Regions from separate parts of the Lysinibacillus sp. FSL W7-1291 genome, predicted to be linked through region 3. Evidence: riboswitches for the same ligand, from Rfam matches in the RefSeq annotation. Region 3 holds a riboswitch; each other region holds the start of a gene.
The links. A riboswitch is a leader RNA that binds a small molecule or an ion and turns the genes downstream of it on or off. The one in region 3 is predicted to bind S-adenosylmethionine.
Positions count from the first base shown of each region.

Region 1: another riboswitch for S-adenosylmethionine. It lies ahead of NST76_RS02255 (MetQ/NlpA family ABC transporter substrate-binding protein); the one in region 3 lies ahead of NST76_RS20755 (cyclase family protein).
Region 2: another riboswitch for S-adenosylmethionine. It lies ahead of NST76_RS08265 (YezD family protein); the one in region 3 lies ahead of NST76_RS20755 (cyclase family protein).

Region 1 is NZ_CP151994.1:476,735-481,324, forward strand. It holds gene NST76_RS02250 (ATP-binding cassette domain-containing protein) at 1-905, opposite strand, end outside; gene NST76_RS02255 (MetQ/NlpA family ABC transporter substrate-binding protein) at 1,011-1,841, opposite strand; SAM riboswitch class I at 1,930-2,034, opposite strand; gene NST76_RS02260 (PPC domain-containing DNA-binding protein) at 2,157-2,660, shown strand; gene NST76_RS02265 (pyridoxal phosphate-dependent aminotransferase) at 2,781-3,950, opposite strand; gene NST76_RS02270 (carbon-nitrogen family hydrolase) at 4,047-4,590, shown strand, end outside.
Region 2 is NZ_CP151994.1:1,732,081-1,736,670, forward strand. It holds gene NST76_RS08255 (LysR family transcriptional regulator) at 1-200, shown strand, start outside; gene NST76_RS08260 (phosphopantothenoylcysteine decarboxylase) at 275-949, shown strand; SAM riboswitch class I at 1,159-1,255, shown strand; gene NST76_RS08265 (YezD family protein) at 1,325-1,480, shown strand; gene NST76_RS08270 (flavin reductase family protein) at 1,563-2,048, opposite strand; gene NST76_RS08275 (VOC family protein) at 2,207-2,992, shown strand; gene NST76_RS08280 (cold-shock protein) at 3,097-3,297, opposite strand; gene NST76_RS08285 (formate--tetrahydrofolate ligase) at 3,510-4,590, shown strand, end outside.
Region 3 is NZ_CP151994.1:4,263,965-4,268,554, reverse strand. It holds partial or broken gene NST76_RS20765 (Cof-type HAD-IIB family hydrolase) at 1-536, shown strand, start outside; gene NST76_RS20760 (DedA family protein) at 637-1,233, shown strand; gene NST76_RS20755 (cyclase family protein) at 1,276-2,013, opposite strand; SAM riboswitch class I at 2,102-2,208, opposite strand; gene NST76_RS20750 (hypothetical protein) at 2,304-2,702, opposite strand; gene NST76_RS20745 (helix-turn-helix domain-containing protein) at 2,826-4,397, opposite strand.

The DNA.
Region 1 (4,590 bases), 770 kb from region 3:
CCGTTTTTTAATTCAATAATATTTGCCGTTAAAATATTTGGTTGTACATCATACACTTTCGTAACTTCTGCTAGTAATGGCTTACCAGTACTTTCACCTAGGAAGGTTAAACGAATGACACTGCCTGAAACATTTAACTGCTCGATCAGGGAAGGGGATAAATTACGTTGTGAAATCGTATTTAAAAACTTTCTCGTTGTAGGATGCTTCGGTTTAGCAAAAAGTTCAATAGCCATACCAAATTCCACCACTTTTCCGGACTCAAGAACAGAAACCTCATCACATATTTTCTGAATGACATTCATCTCATGTGTAATCAGCAGGATCGTAATGCCTAATTCACGGTTAATTTTTAACAACAATTCAAGAATGGCTTCGGTTGTTTCAGGGTCGAGTGCACTTGTTGCTTCGTCACTAAGTAGAACCTCTGGTTCCTGTGCCAAGGCACGTGCAATAGCAACACGTTGCTTTTGCCCACCTGAAAGTTGGTTAGGGTAGCTGTCTAGTTTGTCTGTTAATCCAACAATTTCAGCATATTTAGCCACACGGTTTTTTACCTCTTTCTCGTTATAGCCAAGTAGCTTTAAAGGAACAGCAATATTATGGTAAACGGTTGCCGTTTTTAATAGATTAAAATGTTGGAAAATCATTCCGATTTTTTGGCGTGTTTGCCGTAATTCATGAAGAGAAAGGGCAGTAATGTCCACATTGTCGATTAACACTTTTCCAGCTGTAGGTCGCTCTAGTAGATTGACGCAACGAATGAGTGTACTTTTACCTGCACCACTATAGCCAATCACACCATGAATTTGTCCTTTTTTTACATGGAGATTGATTCCATCTACAGCCTTAATGATGTCTTTTTTCGTCTTATATTCTTTTGAGATATTTTGTAATTGAATCATCCGATTGATTGCTCCTTTCTCAAGCTCCTAAAAAGCAAGAATTTGCTCGTTTTCCATAGAGGAATTTCGGCAGATTCTTCAGCTACTAGAAGCTTCCTGAATGTATTACCAGCTAGGGATTACTGAACCTTTGAATTCTTCTTCAATGAATTGACGTACTTCATCAGATTGGTAAGCCTCAACGAACTTTTTAATTGTTGGGTCATTTTCATTTTCTGCACGTACCACAATATAGTTCACATATGGAGAGTCAGTAGATTCTAAAAGAATAGCGTCATCTTTAGGATTAATGCCAGCTTCCAATGCGAAGTTTGTATTAATAGCTGCTACATCTACTTCACTAAGCTGCTTAGGAATTTGAGCTGCCTCTAATTCGATGAATTTTAAATTCTTTTTGTTTTCTTCTACATCACGGATAGAGGCTGTTAAATCTGCCCCATCTTTTAATTTTATATAGCCTGCTTCCTGTAAAACAAAGAGGGCACGAGCACCATTTGTTGGGTCATTTGGTAAACCAAATGTTGCACCATCTGGAATGTCATCAAAGGATTTATATTTTTCAGAGTAAATACCCATTGGATTTAAAATCGTTTTGCCTACTGGTACTAAATCTGTATCATGATCTTTATTAAACGTATCGAGGAAAGGCTCGTGTTGATAGCTATTCGCATCAAGATCACCTTCAGATAAGGATGTATTAGGTAAAACATAATCAGAAAATGATTTAAGCTCTACTTCTAGCCCATTTTCTTTGGCTACTTTCGCTGCAACTTCTGCGATTTGTTCGTGTGGACCAGACGTGACGCCTACGACGATTTTATTTTCATTAATTGCTTCAGCTTGACCTTTACTCTCTTCTTTAGAGCCACAACCTGCTAGAGCTGCTGCTAATGTAAGACTTGCTAAACCTACTAAAAATTTATTTTTCTTTTTCATGAAAATTACCTCCAAGATTGTTTTTATCGGTTTTTGAAAATAAAAAAACTCTCTTACAAACTAAGAGAGGCTCATGAAAAAATGTCCTCTCTTATCTATCAAACGATAATCGTTTGCAGGATTTAGCACCTTCCTTCTAAAAGGAGGTTGCCGAGCTTCATAGGGCCAGTCCCTCAGCTACTCTTGATAAGAGATTTATCATATTTTTTTGTAATTCCGATAGAACTAATATAATTTATAGGTTATAGTAAGTCAATAAATATTTTTTAAATTTTTTATATTATTATAATATTTCGTCATGAAAGAGGGATAGCAATGTCTGTAAGAGTTAATTATGGTATAGGTTCATTTGGCAAGGTTGTGAGTGCTCGATTGCTAATGGGTACAGACATTATTGAAGGAATGGAGGCACTTTGTGAGGAGAACCATATTGAGTCAGCAACAATTGTTAGCTGTATAGGTAGCCTTCAAAAGAGTAGCTTTGTTTATTTAGTACCTGATGAAACATCACAGATTAACGTAAGTTTTAGCGATGTCATAAAAAAAGAGGGGCCACTTGAATTGATCCAAGGCTCTGGCGTAGTATGTAAGCGCGATGGGGGATATGAAACACATTTCCATGGTTCTATGAGTGATCAATGGGGCATCGTGTCAGGGGGGCATTTAATGAAGAGGGGGAACCCTGTTATTACGGCTGACATAGTGCTAGCTGAGGTTCAAGGCATCCAGCACTTTCGAAAATTTGATGAAGAAACAGGCCATGTTCAATTTTATCCATTAGAACACGGTTTACAGCAGCCAAGGAAAATTGAAAAATAGCGAAAATGTACTAACTTTTTCTTTTCACTGAGTTGCATGTTCCTTCCTGAATTAAAAAATGTTAGACCGAGCTTATAATCGGTCTAACATTTTTACTTTTGTCCCAGCCTCATGTCATGGTTAAGGGTTGAATAATTGTAATTGTTCGATTCTATGGATTGCTTCACGTAAGCGTTCCTCGCTAACAAGTAAACCAACACGGATATAGCCTTCGCCATATCGGCCGAAGCCATTGCCTGCTGCTACAGCGATATCAGCCTTTTCCAATAATAAATCGGCAAACTGCTCGCTAGTATAGCCGAATGGTACAGGGAGCCATGCGAAGAAGGAGCCTTTTGGAGCCGTTACATGCCAACCAATTCTTTGAGCTTCTTCAATGAGTACATTGCGGCGACCTTCATAGGTAGCTCGCAGTTCATCCACACATTCTTGGGAAGCTGTAAGTGCCGTTGCTGCTGCTTGTTGAATAGCAGGGAATTGACTACAAAACAGATGATCCTGAATTAGATTAATGGCAGCAATAATGTCGGCATTACCGACAGCGAAGCCTATACGCCAGCCTGCCATATTATAAGTTTTGGAGAGTGTGTACATTTCAATTCCTACTTCTTTTGCACCCTCAGCTTGTAGGAAGCTAATAGGTTTATTACCGTCAAATCCTATTGCTCCATAAGCAAAATCATGTGATACGATAATATTGTGTTCCTTCGCAAAGCGAACGGTCTCTTCAAAAAATGCAAGTGTTGCTGTACCACCTGTAGGGTTGTTCGGGTAATTTAGGTAAAGTAGCTTCGCCTTCTCTTTCACTTCATCAGGTAATGCATGATAATTAGGTAAGAAATCATTTGCAGCTAAAAGTGGCATCACTTCAAAATGGACATCACCTAATACGACACCTGATAAGTAATCTGGATAGCCAGGGTCTGGTAAGAGCATTGTATCACCTGGATTTAATACGGCTAAAGGTAGCTCAACGAGTCCAATTTTTGTCCCGCCAAGAATCGCTACCTCTGTGTCAGGATTTAGATTCACATTATATTCACGTTTATAATAGTCGACAGCTGCTTGGCGTAATTCAGCGATACCGCGAAATGGTGAATATTTGTGATTTTGTGGATTTTCAGCCGCCTCCTGTAATGCTTGAATGATATGAGGGGGCGTTGGTTGATCGGGATTTCCTTGACCAAGATTAATGACATCGCGACCTTCTTCTAAGGCATTATTTACTTTTTGAACTAACGCTGCAAAAAATTGAGTGGGTAGTTGCTGTAGTTTTTTAGAGAATTCCATGCATGATCACCCTTTTCAGAATATAATAATTATTATTGAAGAATATGAAGCAAATAGTATTACTTTTTTTGTTAATTGTCTAGAGGAGGAATGGCTATGAAAATCGGTTGTATTCAATTAAATGTTGGCTTTGGCAAAGTAGAAGAAAATTTTGCACGAGCTGAGGACAAGATTCGAGAAGTGGCAAAAAAAGGAGCAGAAATCATTGTGCTGCCTGAAATGTGGAATACAGGCTATGCGTTAGAGAAGCTGCCTGAACTAGCGGATGTCGATGGTAAACGTACGAAATCCTTCTTGGCTGAATTAGCACAGGAACTTGGTGTACATATTGTAGGTGGTTCTGTTTCAACGAAGAAAGGCGACAAATTTTATAATACGATGTATACATTTGATCGCAATGGAGAACTTGTAGGGGAATATAGCAAAGCACATCTTTTCCGTTTAATGGATGAGCATCTCTACTTAGAAGCAGGGGATGAAATGAATCGATTTGCTCTAGGAGATATTGAAGCTGCTGGGGTCATTTGTTATGATATTCGTTTCCCAGAATGGTTACGTGCACACGCATTACAAGGAGCAAAGGTATTATTTGTACCAGCCCAGTGGCCAACACCAAGGATTGATCATTGGAAAACATTGC
Region 2 (4,590 bases), 2.0 Mb from region 3:
TGATTTCCCATCATTTAGGCATTAGTATTTTGCCTCAATTGGTCATTCAACATTTACCATCAACGTTAAAAGCAATCCCGCTAAAGCAAGGAGGCTACCGTACCATTGGAATTGCGATGAAGCACCACGCTTCCCCTGTTACTAAGAAATTTGCGGAAATATTAAGTGCTTGGTTAAAAGAGCAAAATAGTACGCTATGATTGTGGCTATTGAAGCACATCCTTACATTACGTTAAAATAGTATTTGTATATATTGTAGAAAATAGGTGAGTGTATGGGGACATTACAAGGCAAAACCGTACTCATTACAAGTGGGGGAACACTTGAAAAATGGGATCGTGTACGAGGGCACACGAATTTATCAAAAGGGACAATGGGCTGTTATTTAGCAGAGGCCGCATTGGCTAAGGGTGCGAATGTAATATATATGCATGGCTACTTTGCACAGCTTCCAGCAAATCACGACAAAATGACATTGGTAAAATTTGAAGGTATTGAGGATTTAGGAGAAAAGGTACGTCATGCGGTTCAGCTACAACAAGTCGATATTGTTATTATGGCTGCTGCTGGCTCCGATTGGGTTATTGACAAGGTTTATGATCAATCCGGTAATTTAATGGAGGAAGCGGGGAAAATGCCTTCTGACGAACCACCTATTATCCATTTTAAAAAGGCACCAAAAGTATTAGGGCAAATCAAGGGCTGGCAACCGAATGTAACGCTAGTGGGCTTTAAGCTAGAAGCTACAAATGATGAGGATTTTTTACTCGCTCGTGCAAGACTGCGTATGGAAGCCGCGCATGCTCAATTTATGGTTGCAAATAGCTCGCAGTCTTTATATGGCGGGGATGAGCCTCATTGGATCGTGCCTGCTGAGGGACAACCAATTAAGGTGATGGGCAAGCAACAGACAGCACAAACTTTAATGGAATGTTTGCATAGGGAATAACGTGATGAACTGTGGAGAAGGTCATACTTCTACACAGTTTTTTCTTTGCCATTGTGGTTAGATAGACTGACATAGCATACAATACGATAGGATTATGAGTGAATTGTAACAGAGAGGATGCTATTACAAAGTATTCAACTAGGTTTTCTAATATTTTATATTGACATTCGGTTAACAGAATTATAGAATTATTTTCAAGAAACGCAGTACTCTTATCAAGAGAGGTGGAGGGACTTGGCCCCATGAAGCCTCGGCAACCGAGAAGATAGGTGCCAAGTCCAACAGATGGTGTCTGAGAGATAGGAGGGGCTATCAATCGGTTTGATGCGTTGGCCTCTTTTGTACAACTAGGAGAATAAAGAGGGGGTGTATCGTATGGCTCAATCGGCAAAGGTAGATGATAAAAAATTAGAGGCAATTGCTAAGGCAATTCAAAATCTTGAATTTGGTGAAGTGAATATTACGATTCAAGATGGTGTGATTGTGCAAATTAATAGGCTTGAAAAGCAGAGATTTCCACAGAAGAAATAATGCTCATTTCAGTTGAACGATGTGAAAAGGCCACTAATAAGCATGGTTTCCATTGCTTACAAGTGGCTCTTTTTTATGGAAATTAGCTATAAAAGCTTTTTGGAATTGGACCGATATGACGACGATGATAGAGAAGGGGTTCTTTTTGAGAATTTGTAATGTCTAGCACTTGCCCAATAAAAATAGTATGATCGCCTGCATCTATTTGCTGAAATGATTTACATTGTAAAATAGCTGCTGTATCATGTAAAATCGGTAGCCCAAAAGTAGAAGTAGACCATTTAGCTTGAGCAAAGCGATCCGGGACTTTACTTGCAAATAATGTACATAAATGCTCTTGATTACTCGCTAAAATATTGACAGCGAATTTTTCCGCACCCATAAAGTAAGAATGGAGCTGAGATTTTTTATCAAGTGACCATAAAATAAGTAGTGGGTCAATGGAAACAGATGCAAAAGAATTGACTGTTAAGCCAATTGGATTCGTTTCATGACATGCTGTCACAACCGTTACACCTGTAGGATAGTTACCTAATGCCAATTTAAAAGCAGCTACTTGATCTGTCATTCAAATCACCTCTTTATAGTTAGTCATAAATTAGTTAACGGAGTTAGTAGGTAAATTGCACTTTTTTTCATACCATATAGTAACTCCTTTTCTTAAGTAAATTTTAAATCAATTAAACATCCAGGTAAAGCTAATGGGGGAAAGAAAGGGGAATTGCCATGACTTTATATTTTGATCATCTGGTACATCAAGTAGAATCACCAGAAAATATAAAGGTTTTCTTCAATAAACGAAATGTCCGTACAGTGAACGGTGGTCAACACACGATGTGGGGGACTTATAATACGCTAAGCTATTTTGGCTTAAGCTATATTGAACAAATCGCTATTTATGATCGTGATTTATTTGAGCAAGCGGCTTTGTACCCTTATTCCCTACATTATACGTTTAAACGTGATCGTGAGCGCCAAGGATTTTCACGAATTGCCTTGCGCACCAAAAATATTGAAGACGAGGGTCAACGATTGCGTGCATTGGGCTTTGAAGTATATGGTCCCGATGCTTGTAGCCGAACAAGACCAGATGGCACGACACTAGAATGGAAGCTATTGCATTTTGGCATGCCCAATCTTTCATTGGATTTTCCATTCTTAATTGAATGGGCAGATGAAGATGAGGAACGTTTGGCACAATTAAAAGCTAGTGGTGCAATCGATGAAAATCAAGCCATCACAATGGAATCTATTCAGTTTTTTGTCAAGGATGTGGAGGAGACGGTTCAGCTTTGGCAAAAGGTATTACAGCTACCTGATTCTGAGCAGCATGAGCAATTTGTGTCACTACAGCTACCAAATATGCGCTTGGATTTTTATGAGGAGGCGGCAGCATCTGCCATGACGCTAGGGCATTTAAAAGAAGGACCCATCGGTGTAACATTGAAAGATCCACACCGAACAAAGGAAACATTAGTTTGTCCAGGTGCTTTTTATTGGATTAATAGATAAATTAAAAATCCACTTCAACAGTTGAAGTGGATTTTTATGTGCAAACATGTCAAAAAGCGGATTGAGCACTATTCATCTACCTCATCCACTTTCAATTTTGGAGCTTATAATTTTACAACATTTGATGCCTGGGGTCCTCGATTGCCTTCCACAACATCAAATGACACCTTCTGACCTTCTTCAAGTGTACGGAAGCCTTCCTCCTGGATGCCCGTAAAATGTACAAATACATCTTCTCCATCATCACATTCAATAAAGCCATAACCCTTTTCATTATTGAACCACTTTACGATCCCCTGTTGCATAAGCATTCGCCTCCAATGCGCTTGAATGTAAAATAAAGTTAACTAAGTTGTGCTATCATTGAGAAAATGTGAAAAATTGCATTTTCTCTTAGAACATACATGAATTGAACAAAGATGTCAATTGATTGTCGAAATGCTTGTGTATCTGGCTTTCTTTTTTTTCACAATTAAGACTATAATGGAAATGAACAACATAGAAAGTAGGATGCCAAATGACAACGAAAAATCAACCATTATCAGATTTAGAAATCGCTAGTCAAGCAGTAATCAAACCGATTACGGAAATTGCCAATGCTGCGGGTATTCCAGAGGATGCTCTTGAGCAGTATGGACGCTACAAAGCAAAAATTGATCCTTTAAAAATTACAGCTCAGGGTGAGGACGCAAAGGTTGTGCTAGTTTCAGCTATTAGTCCAACACCAGCAGGTGAAGGGAAGTCGACGGTTACTGTAGGACTAGCAGATGCTCTTCATCAATTAAATAAGAAAGTAATGGTCGCTTTACGTGAACCGTCATTGGGTCCAGTTATGGGCGTAAAAGGCGGGGCAACTGGCGGCGGCTACGCACAGGTTGTACCAATGGAGGATATTAATTTACATTTCACTGGCGACCTTCATGCGATTACAACAGCCAACAATGCTTTATCCGCATTCATTGATAATCATATCCATCAAGGAAATGCATTAAACATTGATCCACGACGCATTATTTGGAAGCGTGTGATGGACTTAAATGATCGTGCCCTTCGTAAAGTAGTTGTGGGATTAGGTGGCCCTGTTCAGGGCATGCCGCGCGAGGACGGCTTTGATATTACAGTGGCCTCCGAAATTATGGCGGTGTTCTGTTTAGCGACAAGTATTGAGGATTTACGTGAACGCATAGCTAGTATCGTGGTTGGCTATACATTTGAGCGTGAGCCTGTCTTTGTACGTGATTTACAAGTAGAAGGTGCCTTAACATTATTATTGAAAGATGCCTTCAAGCCAAACTTAGTTCAAACATTAGAAGGAACACCAGCTATTATACATGGTGGTCCATTTGCTAATATTGCCCACGGCTGTAATTCCATTATGGCGACACAAACTGCTCGCAAGCTAGCGGACATTGTCGTAACAGAAGCGGGCTTTGGCTCCGATTTAGGTGCTGAAAAATTTATGAATATTAAAGCACGTAAAGCGGGCTTTAAACCAAGTGCAGTCGTTATCGTAGCAACGATTCGTGCCTTAAAAATGCATGGTGGTGTACCGAAAACGGCACTTGTTGACGAAAATGTGAATGCCCTGCTACAAGGAA
Region 3 (4,590 bases):
CAAGGATTTAATCATACATAATTCAAAATGTACAAGCTTTTGCACGTGAACAGCAGCATAGCCTCACATTTTTTACAGAGCAACTATCGATGAATGGCATTCAGCATCCAGCTGCTTTCAATGCGATGCAGGCAACTCTATCTTTACGAAATTTTCCGGTTGTGAATGAAAAAATTGTGGATGAAGAAGTTTTTCTCATGTGTCTATATGCAGATGAGGAGGCTGAAAAAAGATATGCTAGCCAATTTCCGCATATATTTTGGCAGCGATGGCATCCTTATATTGTGAATGTATTACAGCAGGATGTTGCCAAATCGATAGCTGTTAAAGCGGTACTAGACCATTTTAACATTGATCCTGAAAATGCTATTGCTTTTGGAGATGGGGATAATGATATTGATATGTTAGAGCATGTAGGGCTAGGTATTGCTATGGGAAATGGTAGTGCAGCTCTAAAAGCAGTTGCGAATTTTGTTACAAAGAGTTCCACTGAAGGTGGTATTGACTTTGCTTTACGGCAGTTTCAAATGATATAAAGCTGCTGAAGGTCTTAAAGTCGATGCCTCAGGTTCTCTTAGATCTATTGAAGGAACTTGTTAATCAATGCGTTTTAATAAATTTTGGGTGGGATGTTATATGGCACATCATGTGCAATCTCTAATTGAACATTACGGGTATTTGGGTATTATCGTGATCCTAATTGGAGGCATTGTTGGGTTGCCACTTCCTGATGAGGTCTTTCTAACATATGTTGGCTACAGCGTTTATATAGAAAGCCTTGAACACATTCCCGCTTTAGTAAGTGCAATGATTGGTGCAGTTGGCGGTATTACCTTAAGCTACTATATCGGCTATCGTTTTGGCTTACCATTATTGCAGAAATATGGACCCAAAATTCATATTACGGAGCAAAAAATTGATTTTACAAAACAACTGTTTACTAAAATTGGGCCAACTTTATTATTAATAGGCTATTTTATACCTGGTGTACGACATCTGACAGCCTATATTGCGGCAATTAATAATTATCCATATAGAAAGTTTGCTTTTTTTGCCTATACAGGGGCATTTATCTGGACTTTCACATTTATAACGTTAGGGAGGATGCTTGGGGAGAAGTGGCGGTTTGTTGGTTATTATTTATCCCATTATAGTATTTATCTCATCCTATTGTTTGGCCTCGTAATGCTCATCGTTTACTATCTATTCAAAAAAAGAAATATACGAAAATAAAGGTCTGTATGATTCAACATATGAATCGTACAGACCTTTGTGTTATGGCAAAATAGCAAATGAGCGTACAGGGAATCCAGATGCCTTTTCAGGCTTAGGGACGATATTGAAGATAATTGCCCCCTTCGCAGGTAGCTTGTCCAAGTTCGTCATCAACTCAATTTGATAGATGTTTTGTTCAAGCACGAAGTATTCGCCATCTAGCTTACCATTTTTGTGAAAATCAGCGGCTGAATCAGTATCAAATGTTTCATGGCCAAGTGCACTTATTTGACGTTCCTTCAATAAAAATTGTAATGCCTCTAAGCCCCAGCCTGGTATATGGTTATGTCCATCCATATCTTGGTTACTAAATGCCTCTTTATCTGGCCAGCGCTTACTCCAATCCGTACGTAGCGCTACAAAGGTACCTGCTTCAATTACTCCATGTTGTGCTTCAAAATCAAAAATATCTTGCACACTTAGCGAGAAGTCATGATTGCTAGCAGCTTCTCGTGATTTATCAATAACGACAAGAGGAAGAACTAGTTCTTTTAGTTCTAATTCTTCTAGATAGCGGGAGTCTCGCACAAAATGAATGGGTGGGTCGATATGTGTGCCATATTGTCCTGGGAACGTGAATTGTTGTGCGAAGAACCCGTCATCATGAGAGAATAATGTTTCAAATTTAGCATCTTCAAACATAAAAAAATGTGGGGAATTAGGGCCGAATGTATGTGTTAAATCAACCCATTGTTTTGATTTTAATAATTGTAATGCTTGTAAAAGTTGGTTTGACATTGATTTCACTGCTTTCTGTTAAAATTAGTAGAACATAAAAAAGAGTCCCCTTAGAAGAGGACTCCAGAATAAGCAACGGTAGTTCTTCTTCTCATCTTTCAGGCTTAAAATTTTGCCAATTGGAATTAGCACCATACTGTTGAGCTGGTTGCTGAGACTTCATCGGGCCAATCCCTCCGTCTCTCTCGATAAGAAAAGTGATATAAGAATTTTCAGAAATAATAATAAAAACACTTTAGCATAGAATTTTATAGTTTACAAGTTCGATAGAGATATAAGGGTAAATTTTTTTACCAACTTAAATTTATGGTTATGCCACAACAACCATTATCCATAAGACGTATTCTGAAATTGTCTGGTGTATAATTTGCATCAAATTTCATCGTAATGCCTGTTGATGTGATTAATTTATCAACCTCTGTTTTATTTGAAAGCTGTGCAGCATTCATTAGATCATGTGCAAATTGTTGAGAGCTATCAATTTTATCCGTAAGCAATTGAGCCTGTTGCATGATCGCCTTTATCCGTGTAGCTGACATTTTTAATTTATGTGTGTCGACAGGTGGAAAGGGGGTAGTGTTCGGCATTGCTAAATGTTGAGGAATAGGTCTAACGGCAAGCTGCTGGGCAAGTGGCGACGTTGGGTAATGATAAGGATGAACAAAGTACGGATAAGGATTGTAATACAATGTAATTCCTCCTATCCTATAGCTGATATCTTATCTTATGTAGCTAAACGTCTTTAGGTGTTATTTTGCAGTGCAATGTCTGTCCTAATCATTTAAAAAGGAAGCCAAAGTGAGCTTCCTCTTTTAGCCGAGAACATGTAAGACATCATCAATTTTTTTACTATGAGACAGAATACCGTAATTCATCCATGTTAAAAAATCCACTTCATATACACAGTTGGTTTTAACTGCAGCTAGATTTTTCCACATAGAAGTTTTTAAAATCGTACGCTCCTCGTTCTCGTAAATGGAATGTTGTTTATCAAAAGTAATAAATAAATGATCCGCATCTAATTGCAGCAATTGATCAAATGTCAGTGGTGCTTTACGTTGATTGTGCGGAATACTCCAGACAAGTGGATGTGGCATTAAACCGAGGTCACGATATAAAATTGGCCCCGTATAGCCACATTCAGGACCCGCATATAGAGTAATGCCAATGGCTGAAATGCGAAGAAATGCCACACTTTGCCCATAAACGGATTTACTAAGAATTCCTTTTGCTTGCTGTACCTTATCCTCATATTGTAGGATCACGTCTTGCATCAAGGCGGTTTTTCCTGTTAAATCAGCAATCTTAAACAAAGTAGACTGCCAGTTCTCTCCAGGATGTGAGATATGACAGATGGGAGCTACTTCATTTAAATGATGACAGGATTCCCATCGCTCTATACCTGCATCTAGCATAATTAATGTTGGTTTATAGTGAAGGAGTCGATCCATTTCTCCATTTTGTACATCGATATCAGGCACTTCTTGTAGACCTAAATAGTCTTGTTTTCCCCATTTTGGATGACTGAATTGAGCAATTGGTGTAATCCCAAGGGCGACAAAGAAATCTTCTAAGAATGGTGCAAATACACGTAGATTGCTGCTTTGGTTTCTTCGATATTGTCCTGGAGAGATGCCGACATGTTCTTTAAAACGACGATTGAAATAATACTCATTATTAAATCCGATAGACTGACTAATTTCAAATACCCGATCATTTGTTGTCATTAATAATTGCTTGGCTTTTTCAATGCGAATGTTATTTAAATAGTGAAGAGGGATTTGCCCTGTAATCTCTTTGAACATACGGGTATAATTCCATCTTGGAACATCAGCTAGCTCTGCCAACTGCTCGACAGTCCACTCTTTTTCAAAATGTTTATGCAAATAGTTAATGGATTGCTCAACAGATTGACGATCATTTTTTTGCACCAGCTTGGGTATTGTTTGATGTAAGAGCAATAACATCAGCTCTTGAAAGTGTACATGCTGCTCAAAGATGGTGTGCTCATCCTCCGCTAGACGGTTCTGATAAATGGCTTCTAGCAGTCTACGACATTGCGAAAAGGGGAGAAGACGTTGCTCTTTGACACGCGTAAAAGGGCTAGTAGTAGTCTGTTTATTGCTAAGATGGACAATGTTGAACTGTAATTGATAAAAACAAAGGTGCTCGTTTTGAATGCGTATATTAGCCGTGTTATTAGGAGGAATCGATATGCACTTTTCTTCACTAAGATGAATGGTGTTATGATCTATTTCTAGCTTTCCGCTGCCACTCATTACGATGAAAAGTGTATAGAAATCACTATTAAACTGCTGCTTGTTCGTTGATTGAATCACATAAGAAATAGTTTGTAACGTATAGACATGTGTTAAGTTACCCATTGATGATTCACCCCTTTATAATTGAATTTGGAGAACAACACAAAGAAAGCTCTCTGAAGAGCTTTCTTTCATGTTGTTGAAAAAAGATGATGTCAACGGCAGAAAAAGCAAATTTGCAAGGTGAAAGGTTGATTTCCGTTCCGCCAGCGCCCTTTCCAGGGGGCGTCCGATGAGTCGCTTCACTCACTTACGC